4 regions of the Uliginosibacterium flavum genome follow, and region 1 is predicted to be linked to each of the others. Evidence: predicted binding sites of a transcription regulator. Region 1 holds the regulator's gene; each other region holds the start of a gene.

Region 1 (3,203 bases):
TGCTCGTCCAGCATGCTCAGCAATGTCATCAAGCCTTTTCGTATCGATGTGCGCCAAGGTAATGCCGTAACGCAGGAAATGCTGTCACAACTCTCCCCAGGCATGAGCCGGGAGCAGGTGCGCTTCGTGATGGGTTCGCCCCTGCTGGTGGATGTGTTTCATGCAGATCGCTGGGATTACGTTTATCAGTTTTCGACTGGCTATGCCGAGCCGGAGCGTCGCAGCGTCGCAATTTTCTTTATTGCAGACAAGCTTGATCGTATCGAGGGTGATGTAGCCGCGGGGCGCGCTGAAGTTCCGATTGCGCCACGTGTGATCGACATCACTGGTCCGGCCGCCGCCAAGCCCTGATTACCCGGAGCGGCCTCGCGTCGCTCCGCTTCATTCCCAGAGGATTTTCGATGACCGTCAAAGTCGCTATTGCCGGAGCTTCCGGACGTATGGGGCGCATGCTGATTGAAGCCGCCCTGCAAATGCCTGATGTTGTTTTTTCTGCCGCCCTGGATCGTGCCGACAGCCCGTTTATTGGACGCGATGCGGGCGAGTTGATGGGTAATGCATGTGGTGTGATGATTGGCAGTGACGTGGAGGCCGCATTGGTTGTGTCTGACTGTCTGATTGATTTCACGCGCCCCGAAGGGACGCTGGAGCATCTGAGCGTGGCGCGGCGTCTCAAGCGTTCCCTGGTTATCGGTACGACAGGTTTTACGGCGGAGCAGAAGGCTTTGATCGGCGAGGCTGCGCGTGAGATTCCCGTGATGTTTGCGTCGAACATGTCGGTCGGCGTGAATGCGGTGTTCAAGGTTCTGGATCTGGCCGCGAAAATTCTGGCGTCGGGTTACGACGTGGAAATTTTCGAAGCGCACCATCGTTTCAAGGTGGATGCGCCCTCGGGTACGGCTCTGAGCATGGGTGAAGTCGTTGCCAAGGCGCTGGATCGCGATCTCAGGGATTGCGCTGTTTATGGCCGTGAAGGCGTAACAGGAGAGCGCAAGCCGGAAACCATCGGATTTGCGACAGTACGTGGCGGCGACGTGATTGGTGATCACACGGTGATGTTCTGTGGCTTGGGCGAGCGCGTCGAAATCTCGCACAAAGCCAGCAGCCGCATGCCCTACGCGACGGGCGCCTTGCGCGCGGCAGCCTTTCTGCAGGGTAAGGCCAGCGGGCTTTACGACATGCAGGATGTGCTGGGTTTGCGGTAAGCGGGTCTGTTATCGCCAAAACAAAAGAGACGCCGTGGCGTCTCTTTTGTTTTGGGACGCGGTAGTTCCGATCAGGAGGGGGTGTGGTTGAGCAAGGCCTTGAGGCCATCCGCATTCAGAATGCGGATGTATTTCTGCTGAACGCCGATCAGGCCTTCGTCGTGGAATTTCGAGAAAGCGCGGCTGACCGTTTCCAGCTTCAGACCGAGGTAGGAGCCGATTTCTTCACGGGTCATGCGCAAGTGGAATTCGGAGGCGGAATAGCCACGCACCCGCATGCGCTGCGATAAGTTGAGCAGGAAGGCGGCGATCCGCTCTTCTGCACGCATCGAACCGAGCAAGATCATCAGGCTCTGGTCACGCACGATTTCGCGGCTCATGAACTTGTGGAATTGCTGCTGCAGGGATTTGATGTGGCGCGACAGCTCTTCGAGTTGATCGTAAGGCATCAGGCAGACCTCGCTGTCTTCCAGCGCGGTTGCGTTGCAGACGTGACGATCCGTGCTGATGCCATCCATGCCAAGGATTTCACCTGCCATCTGAAATCCGGTTACTTGTTCAAGGCCTTCCTCGGTGAGGATATCGGTCTTGAAAAAGCCGGTTCGAATGGCGTAAATGGCATCAAACGAATCGCCAGCACGGTAAAGTTGTTGGCCGCGCTTGAGCTTGCGCTTGGTGACCATGTCATCGAGTTTGTACAGATCTTCATCATCAAGACCGACGGCGAGACACAGCTCGCGAAGATTGCACTCAGAACAGGCAACGCGCATATTGTTTGAAGTCAGGGGAATGGTAACTTTTTGGTCCACGGATTAGAGTTTACCTTGCGAATTGATCAACATCAACGTATTTGCTTACTATCTCTGCGATTGTCTTCAACCACTTGAAAAGAACATGAATCGTGAAACAAACGATCAGCTTTGACCCCGACCTGATTCGGCGTTTTGATGTGCCAGGCCCGCGCTACACGTCCTATCCGACAGCTGATCGGTTTTCCGACAATTTTGATGCGGCAAGCTTGCAGCAACACCTGCAGCGAATTGATCCTGCCAGCGGGCTGTCACTGTATTTTCACATCCCCTTCTGCAACACGATCTGCTACTACTGCGCTTGCAACAAGGTGATAAGCAAGGATCGCTCCTTGTCGGCGAAGTACGTCGACTATCTGGCGCGTGAGATGGCGATGCAAGCCGCATTGTTGCCGGAGCCGCGCAATGTGCAGCAGATACACTGGGGCGGCGGCACCCCCACTTTCCTGCAGCCCGATGAAATCCGGCGCCTGATGGCAAGTATTCGTGAGCACTTCATCTTGCAGGCGGATGGCGAGTATTCAATCGAGGTCGATCCGCGCAAGGTCACGCCGGAAATTGTGGCATTGCTCGCAAGCGAGGGCTTTAACCGCATGAGCCTCGGGGTGCAGGATTTTGATCCCAATGTGCAACAGGCGGTCAATCGCATCCAGTCGGTCGAGGAAACGCGCGTGGTGCTGGATGCTGCGCGTCAATACGGCTTCAAATCGATCAGTGTTGACCTGATTTATGGTCTGCCGCACCAGAGCGTCGAGAGCTTCGGTAAGACGCTGGACACGGTGCTGGCCATGCAGCCGGATCGCCTGGCTCTGTATAACTACGCCCATTTGCCGACTCGTTTCATGCCGCAGCGACGCATCGAGGCGGCTGATCTGCCTTCGCCGGATGCAAAGTTGCAGATTCTGTCTCTGGCCATCGCCAAGCTGGCCGATGCGGGCTATGTATTCATCGGCATGGATCACTTTGCACGGCCGGATGACGAGTTGGCTGTCGCCCAGCGCCAAGGCCGCTTGCAGCGCAATTTTCAGGGTTATTCCACCCACGCCGAATGTGATCTGCTGGCCTTTGGCGTATCTTCAATCGGCAAGGCGGGTGGCGCTTTCAGTCAGAATCAGCGTGATCTGGAGGCGTATTACGCGGCCATCGATCAGGGCGCTTTTCCGCTCATGCGTGGCTGGACCTTGAGCGA
Region 2 (3,203 bases), on a different contig from region 1:
TCGCGCAGCAAATCCGCGCGTGGGGCAGTGATCTGGGTTTTTCCGCAGTCGGCTTCACTGGCATCGATCTCAGCTCGGCCGAGCAGGGCCTGCTCGACTGGCTGGCCGCCGGTTTTCACGGCGACATGGATTATATGGCGCGCCACGGCCTGAAACGCGCCCGGCCGGCAGAACTTGTGCCGGGCACCGTCAGCGTGATTTCCGTACGCATGGATTACTGGTCCGAGCCGGGTCTGGCCGAGGCCCGCGCCGTGCAGGCCGACGAGGCGCGCGCGGCGATTTCGCGTTACGCGCTGGGGCGTGATTATCACAAGCTGATACGCGCCCGCCTGCAGAAACTGGCCGAGCGCATCGGCGTAGCGGTCGGCGACTATGGCTATCGCGTTTTCACCGACTCCGCGCCGGTGCTGGAAGTGGAGTTGGCAACGCGTGCCGGCCTGGGCTGGCGCGGCAAACACACCTTGTTGCTGACGCGCGAAGCGGGCTCGCTGTTCTTTCTTGGCGAGATCTACGTTGATCTGGCGCTGCCTGAATCCGTTCGTCCTGAGCGTAGTGAAGCGAAGTCGAAGGGGCAGACGGGGCATTGCGGCTCGTGTTCAGCCTGCATTCCGGCCTGCCCGACGCAGGCTATCGTCGCTCCCTATCAGCTGGACGCGCGGCGTTGCATTTCTTATCTGACCATCGAACATGCCGGGGCCATTCCCGAAGACCTGCGGCCCCTGATCGGCAATCGCGTGTATGGCTGCGATGATTGCCAGCTGGCCTGTCCGTGGAATCGTTTCGCCCAACCCACGCAGGAGGCGGATTTTGCCGTGCGCAACGGTCTGGATCGCGCCACGCTGGTCGAGCTGTTTGCCTGGACGGAAGACGAGTTCAAGACGCGGCTGGCCGGCTCGGCGATCTATCGCATCGGGCATGAGCGCTGGCTGCGCAATCTGGCCGTGGGTCTGGGGAATGCGCCAAGCACACCGACAGTGATCGCCGCCCTGCAGGCGCGGGCCGAGGATGCGTCGGAGCTGGTTCGCGAGCATGTGGCCTGGGCGCTAGCCAGACACAGCAGCGCCGATCAATCCTCGCGTGCTTCGTAGGCGTCATTTTGGGCCGTTTCCAACAAGGTTTCGGCGTGTTGCCGGATGTCGGCTGGCCAAGCCGCCATGTGGGTAAGGACTGCCGCGAAATTGCCGGCAAAGAGTGCGCGGGTAGCCTCTTCGAAACCTTGCAGATTTCCGCTCATGGTGAGCATGAAGTAGTGGCAAACATCGCGGGAGGCACGGGCCCGGTCGCGTGCCCGACTGGCCCGGCTGGCCGTTTCCACCAGTTTGCGCAGTGCTACCGAGGCGCCGCCAGGCTGGCTGGCGAGCCAGTCCCAATGGCGTGGCAGCAGCGTGATTTCGCGTGCGACGACACCGAGTTTGGGGCGGCCCGGACCAGGTTTCTCGACCGCTGCAGCGGTGTCGCTAGTTGCCGAAGCGAGGCGCGCCAGGGACTCATCGAGTGTGCCGCGCAAATCGAGATCAACACAGTGACCAGTGGCATTGTCGAACACTTGATAGGCAAGATCGGGCTGAATGCCAAGTTCGGCCTTGAGCGCACGAACGATATCGGCAAGGGCGCCGGAGGCGAGCAGGCGTTGACCAGTAAACGCGGTGTAGGCGTGCATGATTTATCCGGGTAAAATTGAAGGCAAGTAATTAAACCCGGGTGTAAATGACTTGTCAAATTATATCCGGGTAAAATCAGCTGATGGAGGTGTTTCAGGGCCCATCTCCAAGAGCCGCACCTGGCGGGCTTCTCCAGCGTGCCCTGCTGGCTAGGCAGGGCGGGTGCGCTTCTTCAGGCAAGGCGCGCTAAAATCTCCCTACACTTTACTCTCCACTTAAAACCATGGCCTTCGCAGACAATCTCAAACAACTCCCCGGCGTTTCGCATCTTGCTGCAGTTCAGCTCCTTGATGCCGATGGCAATGAAGTTGGGCTTATCGAACACAAGCCCGGTCAGATCGGTTCGTTGGCGGTCTACAATCATCTGGCCCAGTTCTACGGCGCGATCAATGTCGATGCAGCAAACAAGGGGCTGGAGATCTATGCTGAACACACGGACGATGCACGGCAGAATCCGGGCAAGCATCCGAACATTGATCGCTTGCTGCAAGTTGTCAGTGATGGGCACGTTTTGCGGGTCAAACATGTTTTTGCAGGATCGGCTGATTAAGTCCGGCCGTTTAAGGTGAATGCCGCCCCCGGCATTCAATGACACGAGCAGCACTCACCACAGAGGAATTAACATGAAATTTCAGCACCTTGCCGTACTCGCTCTGGCCGGCCTCGGCGCATCTGCGGCTTTCGCTCAGGCCAAGCCGGAAGACCAGATCAAATATCGTCAGTCAGCCATGACAGTCAACGCACGCAGCAGCGGCGCACTGAATGCGATGGCCAAGGGCGACGTAGCTTTCAACAAGGATGTCGCTGTGCGCCATGCCAGCGTGATCGCGGATCTATCCGATCTGCCCTTGCAAGCCGGCGCTTTTGGTCCCGGGACTGACAAGGGCGCGCCGACCAAGGCTGACCCGAAAGTGTGGAGTGAGCCGGAAAAGTTCAAGGCCGCTTATGACAAGTTCACTGCTGCAGCCAAGGCACTGCCAGCGGCGGCCGGTGATGTTGGAACGCTGAAGGTTGCGCTGGCTGATCTGGGCAAGACCTGCAAGGGTTGTCACGATGACTATCGGATGAAGTAAATCCGGGCCATCATGCAAATGAAAAGCCGCCGCATGAAAGATGCGGCGGCTTTTTTATGTGTTCTGGATCAGAGCTTGTTGATGATGAACCAGACGGTGCCGGCTGCCACGCCGAATACCAGCAGGCCGAGCCAGGCAGAGCCGCCGCTGGCGTCTTGGTCCGGCAGTTCAGCAGGCACTTCCTTGTTGCCCGTTACCATCGGTGTGATCAGGTTTTCGCGTTTGATAAAGCGGTAAAACAGGATCGCAGCCAAGTGCAGACCGATCAGCGTGAAGATGATTGCGGCATTGATCTCGTGGATCTCGGCCAGCAGGCTGGCGGTGGCGCCACTGATGTATTTGAAGAGCGGCGCCTCAAACATGATTTCATCAGTCAGGAACAGTCCTGAAGTTGCTTGAACAAACAGGGCGGCGAGCATGCCCAGCACTGACAGCGCCCCCAGCGGGTTGTGGCCGATGCTCGGGCCTT
Region 3 (3,203 bases), on a different contig from region 1:
CACGGCGCGGGCGAATTTCTGGGCGACGTAGTTGGATTCGTTGCCGGTGCCGCGCGAGGAGCCGGTCAGCATGATCGAATCCGGACCGTATTTTTCCTTGATGGCTTTCAGGCGCGAACTGGCAAATTCGATGGCTTCATCCCAGGACACGGCTTCAAGATCGCCGCCGCGCTGGCGCCGGATCATCGGCTGTTTCAGGCGCGGGGTCAGCAGCTTGGTATCGTTCAGGAAGTCCCAGCCGTAGTAGCCCTTCAGGCACAGTTCGCCCTGATTGGTGACGCCATTGGCACCTTCTGCGCCGACGACCTTGTTGTCTTTGACCAGCAGATTGATCTTGCAGCCCGAGCCGCAGTAGGGACATACCGTGATGACTTTTTTCATGTCACAAATCCTTTCCGGATAATTCGAATTCGATTCAAAACTGCAGGTTGGTGGCGAGATTCAGGGCGGCTTGTTCCTGACGTTTGCGCAAGCTCGCGGCCATCGCTTCCTTGTCCACCAGGTGCAAAGCCTTGGTCGGGCAGGACGGAATACAGGCCGGGCCCTCGGCGCGATCACTGCACAAGTCGCACTTCTGCGCTTCGGATTTCATTTTTTGCGACACCAGCATCGAGCCGGCCTGGCCTGCGGCAGGTACGCTGACCACGGTCATCGCGCCGTAGGGGCAAGCCACCACACAGGTTTTGCAGCCGACGCAGCGTTCTTGTAACACCTGTACGCTGTCCTGGCCGTAAATAATGGCGCCGCTTGGGCAGGCACGCACACAGGGCGCGTCATCGCACTGACGGCACAGGATGGGGGTGGTGATCGTGCCTGCGCGGACGATCGTCAGGCGCGGCGAAAAATTCTGTGGCGACAGCATGTCCGCCCCCTTGCCCACAGGGTGCGCCATGGCACAGGCGATCTCGCACGTGCGACAGCCGATGCATTTGCTGGCTTCCGCGATAACAAACCGGTTCATTCATTGCCTCCTTGTGTGGATCTGGGCGGCTTCGATGCCTTACAAAATTGGCCGTCCTCTAGAACTTGCGATCTTTCGCATAAGTCGTCTGTGGCGACTAGACGAGGATCAAGCTTTGCGCACACAGCGCGATTTTTCGCTTAATAACGTCAGGTTTGTGTCTTTGAAGCTTCGGTGGTTTATTTGCTTTGACTTGCTGCAGTGCGATACAGCTCGGGATCTTGCTGACGACTGTTCATTGTTTGACGCGCATCGTCGCCAGCATGAGGCGAGGCGTGACATGCTTCGCGCTAGCATCTAGAAAGTAAGGGACTGTGCATGCATGAACTGACGCTGGCGGAACGCGCCATCGGAATCGTTGAAGCTGCCGCGCGCAAGGCCGAGGCCCGGCGCGTTACGCGGATCAGATTGTCGATTGGCGCGCTGGCGCACGTCGACCCGGATACCATGCAGTATTGCTGCGAGGTGGTGAGCCGGGACACTCTGGCCGCAGGCGCGCAGATCGAAGTCGTGCGTGCACCGGGCCTGGCCTGGTGTGCCACCTGCAGTGCGGAGGTCGCGCTGAAGCAGATTGGCGAGCCCTGTCCGCAATGCGGCGGCTACCAGCTGAACATTACGGATGGAGACCAGATGCAGGTGGTCGACATCAGCATAGAGTGAGTCAGGAGTGAAGCAATGTGCGTGACCTGTGGTTGTGGCGGCGGCAACGCCAGCATTGACGGACATGATTTGCGCTACGCGCCGCGTCAGCGCAAGGAAGCCATTGCGCCCAAAGCCGGCAGCTTCCGGCCCGTGGGTCACAGCCATGCGCCGCTGGAGGCTAATCACGCGCCGCAGATGACGGCTGAACGCGTGCTGCGCATCGAGCAGGACATCCTCTCCGGCAACGATGCGCAGGCCGAGGCGAACCGGCAGGCTTTCGCCGCGCGCGGGCTCTTTGTCCTCAATTTCGTTTCCAGTCCCGGTTCGGGCAAGACCACGCTGCTGGTCGATACCATCCAGCGCTGGGCCGGCCGCACGTCGCTGGCCGTGATCGAGGGCGACCAGCAGACGGCTAACGATGCCGAGCGCATCCGCGCCACCGGCGCGCCGGCCGTGCAGATCAATACCGGCAAGGGCTGCCATCTGGACGCGCACATGGTGGCGCAGGCTGCCGCGCAACTGACCGCGCAGGCGCAGCTGCCGCAGAACGGCCTGCTGCTGATCGAGAACGTCGGCAACCTCGTCTGCCCGGCCGCCTTCGATCTGGGCGAGGCGCACAAGGTGGTGATTCTTTCGGTGACCGAAGGCGAGGACAAGCCGCTGAAATACCCGGACATGTTCCGCGCCGCCGATCTGCTGCTGATCAGCAAGACCGATCTGCTGCCCTATCTGGATTTCGATGTTGAACTGGCGATCCGCTATGCGCGTCAGGTGCGCCCGGATTTGCCGGTGATTCAGCTCTCCTCGAAGACTGGTGCGGGTTGCGACGCATGGCAGGCATGGCTGGAGAGCGGCGTACAGCGGGCTTCTTCGAGCATGCTGGCTTGAGAGCAAGGCTGCGTCTGCGTCTTCGCGGCATCGTCCAGGGGGTCGGCTTCCGGCCCTTCGTGCATCGCCTGGCGCATGAACTCGACTTGCTCGGCTGGGTGCGCAACGATGCAGGCGGCGTGACGCTGGAAGTGCAGGGCGCCGACGCGGCCTTGGCCGTTTTCGCCGAGCGTTTGCGCCGTGATGCACCAGCGGCCGCGCGCATCGATGCTGTTGAAACGGAAACACTTGCGCCGGAAGCTGACGCGGCCGGTTTCACCATTCTTGCCAGCGAAGCCGGCGGCGCCAATCAGGCCGTGATCGGCCCGGATCTGTGCGTATGCCCGGGCTGCTTGGCCGAACTCTGCGATCCGGCCAATCGCCGCTATCGCTACGCCTTCATCAATTGCACCGACTGCGGCCCGCGCTACACCATCGCCGCCCGTTTGCCGTATGACCGCGCCCACACTAGCATGGCTAGCTTCACGCAATGCCCGGCTTGTCTCGCCGAATACACCGATCCGTTCAATCGCCGTTTCCATGCCGAACCGAATGCCTGCCCGGTCTGCGGGCCTCAACTGACGCTGCTCGACGCGAGCGGGCAGGCCATTGCCGGTGATCCGATTGCCGAGACCCTGGCGCGTATCCGGCGCGGTGAGATCGTTGGGCTGAAAGGTCTCGGCGGCTTCCACTTGGCCTGCGATGCGCGCAACGCGGCGGCGGTGGCCGAGCT
Region 4 (3,203 bases), on a different contig from region 1:
ACCGCCTTGAGGCCATGCTTTTCGGCCAGATGCGTGACGTAAAACCCGCCCAGCGAACTGCCCGCCAAGGCAGGCTGGACGCCACTCTTCAGGCAGCGTTCAATCTGTGCGTCGGCCTGGGCGATGGCTTCGAAGGGCACTGGCGAGAGCTGCGCACACCACAGCTGATCGCCCAGCCCGCGCGCGTGCATACGCGCAGCCAGCGCCTGCACTTTTTGCGATTGCGGGCCGGAACGGAAGCCGTGGAGGTAGAGGATCATTTTGGGAACTGGGAACTGGGAACTGGGGGCGGGCTCCGTTATCTCAGGCCTCCACCCACTGCACCCAGCCCATTTGCCAGGTCAGCAGCACGACGATGCCGAAGGCGATGCGATACCAGGCGAAGGCTTTGAAGCTGTGGGTAGAAACGAAGCGGATCAGCCAGCGCACGCAGATGAAGGCGGAGGCGAAGGAGAAGAACATGCCTACCGCCCACATGCCGGCATCATCGGCGGAGAGGAGGGCGCGTTCCTTGTACAGCGAATACACGCTGGCCAGGGCGAGGGTCGGGATGGCGAGGAAGAAGGTGAATTCGGTGGCGGCCTTGCGCGACAGGCCGAAGAGCATGCCGCCGATGATGGTGGCGCCGCTGCGCGAGGTGCCGGGGATCAGGGCGAAGGCCTGGGCGATGCCAACCTTGAGCGCGTCCTTCCAGCCCATGTCGTCCACTGTGGCGACCCGTTCGTGATGATTTTTGCGCTCGGCCCACAGGATGATCAGGCCGCCGAGGATGAAGGTGGTAGCGACCACCGGGGCGTTGAACAGATGCGCCTTGAGCCACTTGCCAAGCACCAGCCCGAGCAGGGCCAGCGGCAGGAAGGCGATGGCCACGTTGATCAGCAGTTGCAGCGAACGGGCTTCGCGTGTCGCGTTGATGACGGCATGGCCCAGACGCTGGCGGTATTCCCACACCACGGCGAGGATCGCGGCGGACTGGATGACGATTTCGAAGAGCTTGGCTTTGTCTCCGGTGAAATCCAGCAATTGCCCGGCAAGGATCAGGTGGCCGGTCGAGGAGATCGGCAGGAACTCGGTGAGGCCTTCGACGATGCCGAGCAGGGCGGCTTTGAGCAGGAGCAGGAGATCCATGAAGGCGTACGCAGGCGGGTGGGGGAGGCTCGATTATACGTGCGCCGGTGTGACGGCCCGGCAACAGATCAGGGCTGGGTCTGCTTTTCCAGATGGCCCAGCCAGTGCATGGCCTGCTCGCGCGAATCCCCGCACATCTCGGCGGAGGGTTGCAAGCCGCTGCATACCGCCGGGCGTTCGGCTGCGCCGAAGATCATGCAGGCATCCTTTGCATCCAGCTGGACACAACGCACATCGGCTGGCTTGCCCTGCGGCATGCCGGGAATCGGACTGGAGATCGAGGGCGCGATGCAGCAGGCAGCGCAGTGGGGACGGCAGTTCATTGATTCAGTGCTGAGTTCTGGGGTTGAGTGCCGAGTGTACATTTCAGTCGGCATGCCGGCGCGCAAAATTTACTCAGCACTCAATCCTCAGCACTTTTTCAAATTGATTCGAGTCAATTACAGCCTGGGCTAGGGCTTTTCATACTGTGCCCACACTCCCCGTATGGATTATAAAAATGAGCGACCAGACTTTTGATCAATACTTGATGGCCGACCATCGCGAATGCGATGCCTTGCTCGGCACCTTGCGCCGCCTGGCCGGCGCGGGCGACTGGGACGGTGCCCGCAGCGCTTTCGCCAGCTTGAACCACGACTTGCTGGCGCATTTCGCCGCCGAAGAAGAAGTGCTCTTCCCTGCATTCGAAGCGGCCAGCGGCATGAGTTGCGGGCCGACCCGGGTGATGCGCATGGAACATGAAGAAGTCCGCAACCTGCTCGAAGATCTCAGCGATGCGGTCAGCGCGCAGGATGGCGAAGGCGTGCGCGGCCACGGCGAGGCGCTGTTGATCACGCTGCAGCAGCACAACATGAAAGAGGAGCACATCCTTTATCCCGCAGCCCTGCAATCGGCCGGTGCCACGGCAGCCGAGTTGTCGGCGCAGGTGGCGGCGCGGCGCGAGGCAGTATGACCATTCATCTGGATGTGCGAGGCTTGCCGCCTTGCGAGCCCTTTGAACTCAGCATGGCCGCAGCGGATGAGTTGCCGGCCGGCGAGACGCTGGAAGTGCTGATTCATCGCGAACCTTTCCCGCTGTATGACTGGCTACGCGAGCATGGTTTCGTGTGGCAGGTGGCGCGCGAAGATTTCAGCGGCTACGAGCAATTCCGCATCACCATCAGCAGAGCCTGAAGTGCAGCTCGTCTCCACCGCAGCCTCGCCGGCGCCCGGTCTGACTTTCGCGAGCATGCTGGCGGGTGTGGCCGGCATGTGCGCGGCCGCACTGCTGCTGGTGTGGCAGCCCGAGGCCATGCTCACGCGCTGGCATCCGGCGGCACTCGCCGCCGTGCATCTGTTCGCGCTCGGCGGGCTGATGCCGGTGATGCTGGGGGCATTGTTCCAGTTCGTTCCGGTGGCTTGTGGTTTGACCTTGCCACGCTGGGGCGGCGTCGACTGGCTGATCTTGTTTGCGCTGCTGGCGGGGGCGTTCGCGCTCGCCGGCGGCTTCCTTTTGGGCGGGCCTTTCTGGCTGGCGACGGCGGGTGTGCTCTTGCTCGGCAGCCTGATTGTGGCGGCGGGTCGATTGGCTCGGGCGCTGTGGCGCCAGCCCTTGCGCAGCGAGATGGTGGCGGCCCTGCGGCGCAGTGCGATGGCACTGGGCATGACGCTGCTGGCCGGTGGGGCCTTGCTTGGCATCCTGCTGTTTGGCTGGAATCTGCCACTGCTGGCGATAGTCGACTGGCATGCCTTGTGGGGCATTGCCGGCTGGGTCGGCGGGCTGGTGGCGAGTGTGGCCGCGGTGGTGGTGCCGATGTTTCATGTCACTGCGCCGTATCCCAAGCAATGGCGCTGGGCCACGCGGGTGTTGCTGGGTGCCTTGCTGCTGGGCTCGGTGGCGGGCTGCTTGGGCATTGGCTGGCTGGCGAGCCTGGCTTGCAGCCTGCTCGCGGCGCTGGCGCTGGTCTTCGGCCTGCTCACGGCGCTGCGCGTGAGCGCTTCGAAACGCGGTGAGCGCGATGCTTTCCACTGGGGCTGGCTCGGTCTGGCGGCGCTGAGCAGCGCGCTGGCGGTGGTCAGCCTGCTCGCGCATTTCT

Evidence for each region. Region 1 encodes FNR, which switches genes on or off when oxygen is low (the NO sensors DNR and NnrR bind a similar motif). Its sites were predicted from a motif close to TTGANCTAGNTCAA; they were not measured.
Region 2: a site for FNR is predicted at 1,663-1,676, ahead of ABXR19_RS09770 (DUF2239 family protein). Genes of this name have one in related genera too.
Region 3: a site for FNR is predicted at 1,060-1,073, ahead of hypA (hydrogenase maturation nickel metallochaperone HypA). Genes of this name have one in related genera too.
Region 4: a site for FNR is predicted at 1,555-1,568, ahead of ABXR19_RS03585 (hemerythrin domain-containing protein). Genes of this name have one in related genera too.

The regions. Positions count from the first base shown of each region.
Region 1 is NZ_JBEWZI010000019.1:33,685-36,887, reverse strand. Features, by position in the region: gene ABXR19_RS15630 (outer membrane protein assembly factor BamE) at 13-351, shown strand; gene dapB (4-hydroxy-tetrahydrodipicolinate reductase) at 402-1,205, shown strand; gene fnr (fumarate/nitrate reduction transcriptional regulator Fnr) at 1,277-2,014, opposite strand; gene hemN (oxygen-independent coproporphyrinogen III oxidase) at 2,107-3,203, shown strand, end outside.
Region 2 is NZ_JBEWZI010000009.1:13,959-17,161, reverse strand. Features, by position in the region: gene queG (tRNA epoxyqueuosine(34) reductase QueG) at 1-1,088, shown strand, start outside; gene ABXR19_RS09770 (DUF2239 family protein) at 1,067-1,660, opposite strand; gene ABXR19_RS09765 (DUF2322 family protein) at 1,885-2,211, shown strand; gene ABXR19_RS09760 (c-type cytochrome) at 2,285-2,734, shown strand; gene ABXR19_RS09755 (cytochrome b/b6 domain-containing protein) at 2,803-3,203, opposite strand, start outside.
Region 3 is NZ_JBEWZI010000008.1:71,117-74,319, reverse strand. Features, by position in the region: gene fdhF (formate dehydrogenase subunit alpha) at 1-381, opposite strand, end outside; gene ABXR19_RS09110 (4Fe-4S dicluster domain-containing protein) at 416-961, opposite strand; gene hypA (hydrogenase maturation nickel metallochaperone HypA) at 1,280-1,621, shown strand; gene hypB (hydrogenase nickel incorporation protein HypB) at 1,637-2,491, shown strand; gene hypF (carbamoyltransferase HypF) at 2,443-3,203, shown strand, end outside.
Region 4 is NZ_JBEWZI010000003.1:58,603-61,805, reverse strand. Features, by position in the region: gene ABXR19_RS03600 (YqiA/YcfP family alpha/beta fold hydrolase) at 1-260, opposite strand, end outside; gene ABXR19_RS03595 (undecaprenyl-diphosphate phosphatase) at 304-1,128, opposite strand; gene ABXR19_RS03590 (YkgJ family cysteine cluster protein) at 1,197-1,451, opposite strand; gene ABXR19_RS03585 (hemerythrin domain-containing protein) at 1,628-2,080, shown strand; gene ABXR19_RS03580 (DUF2249 domain-containing protein) at 2,077-2,301, shown strand; gene ABXR19_RS03575 (hypothetical protein) at 2,303-3,203, shown strand, end outside.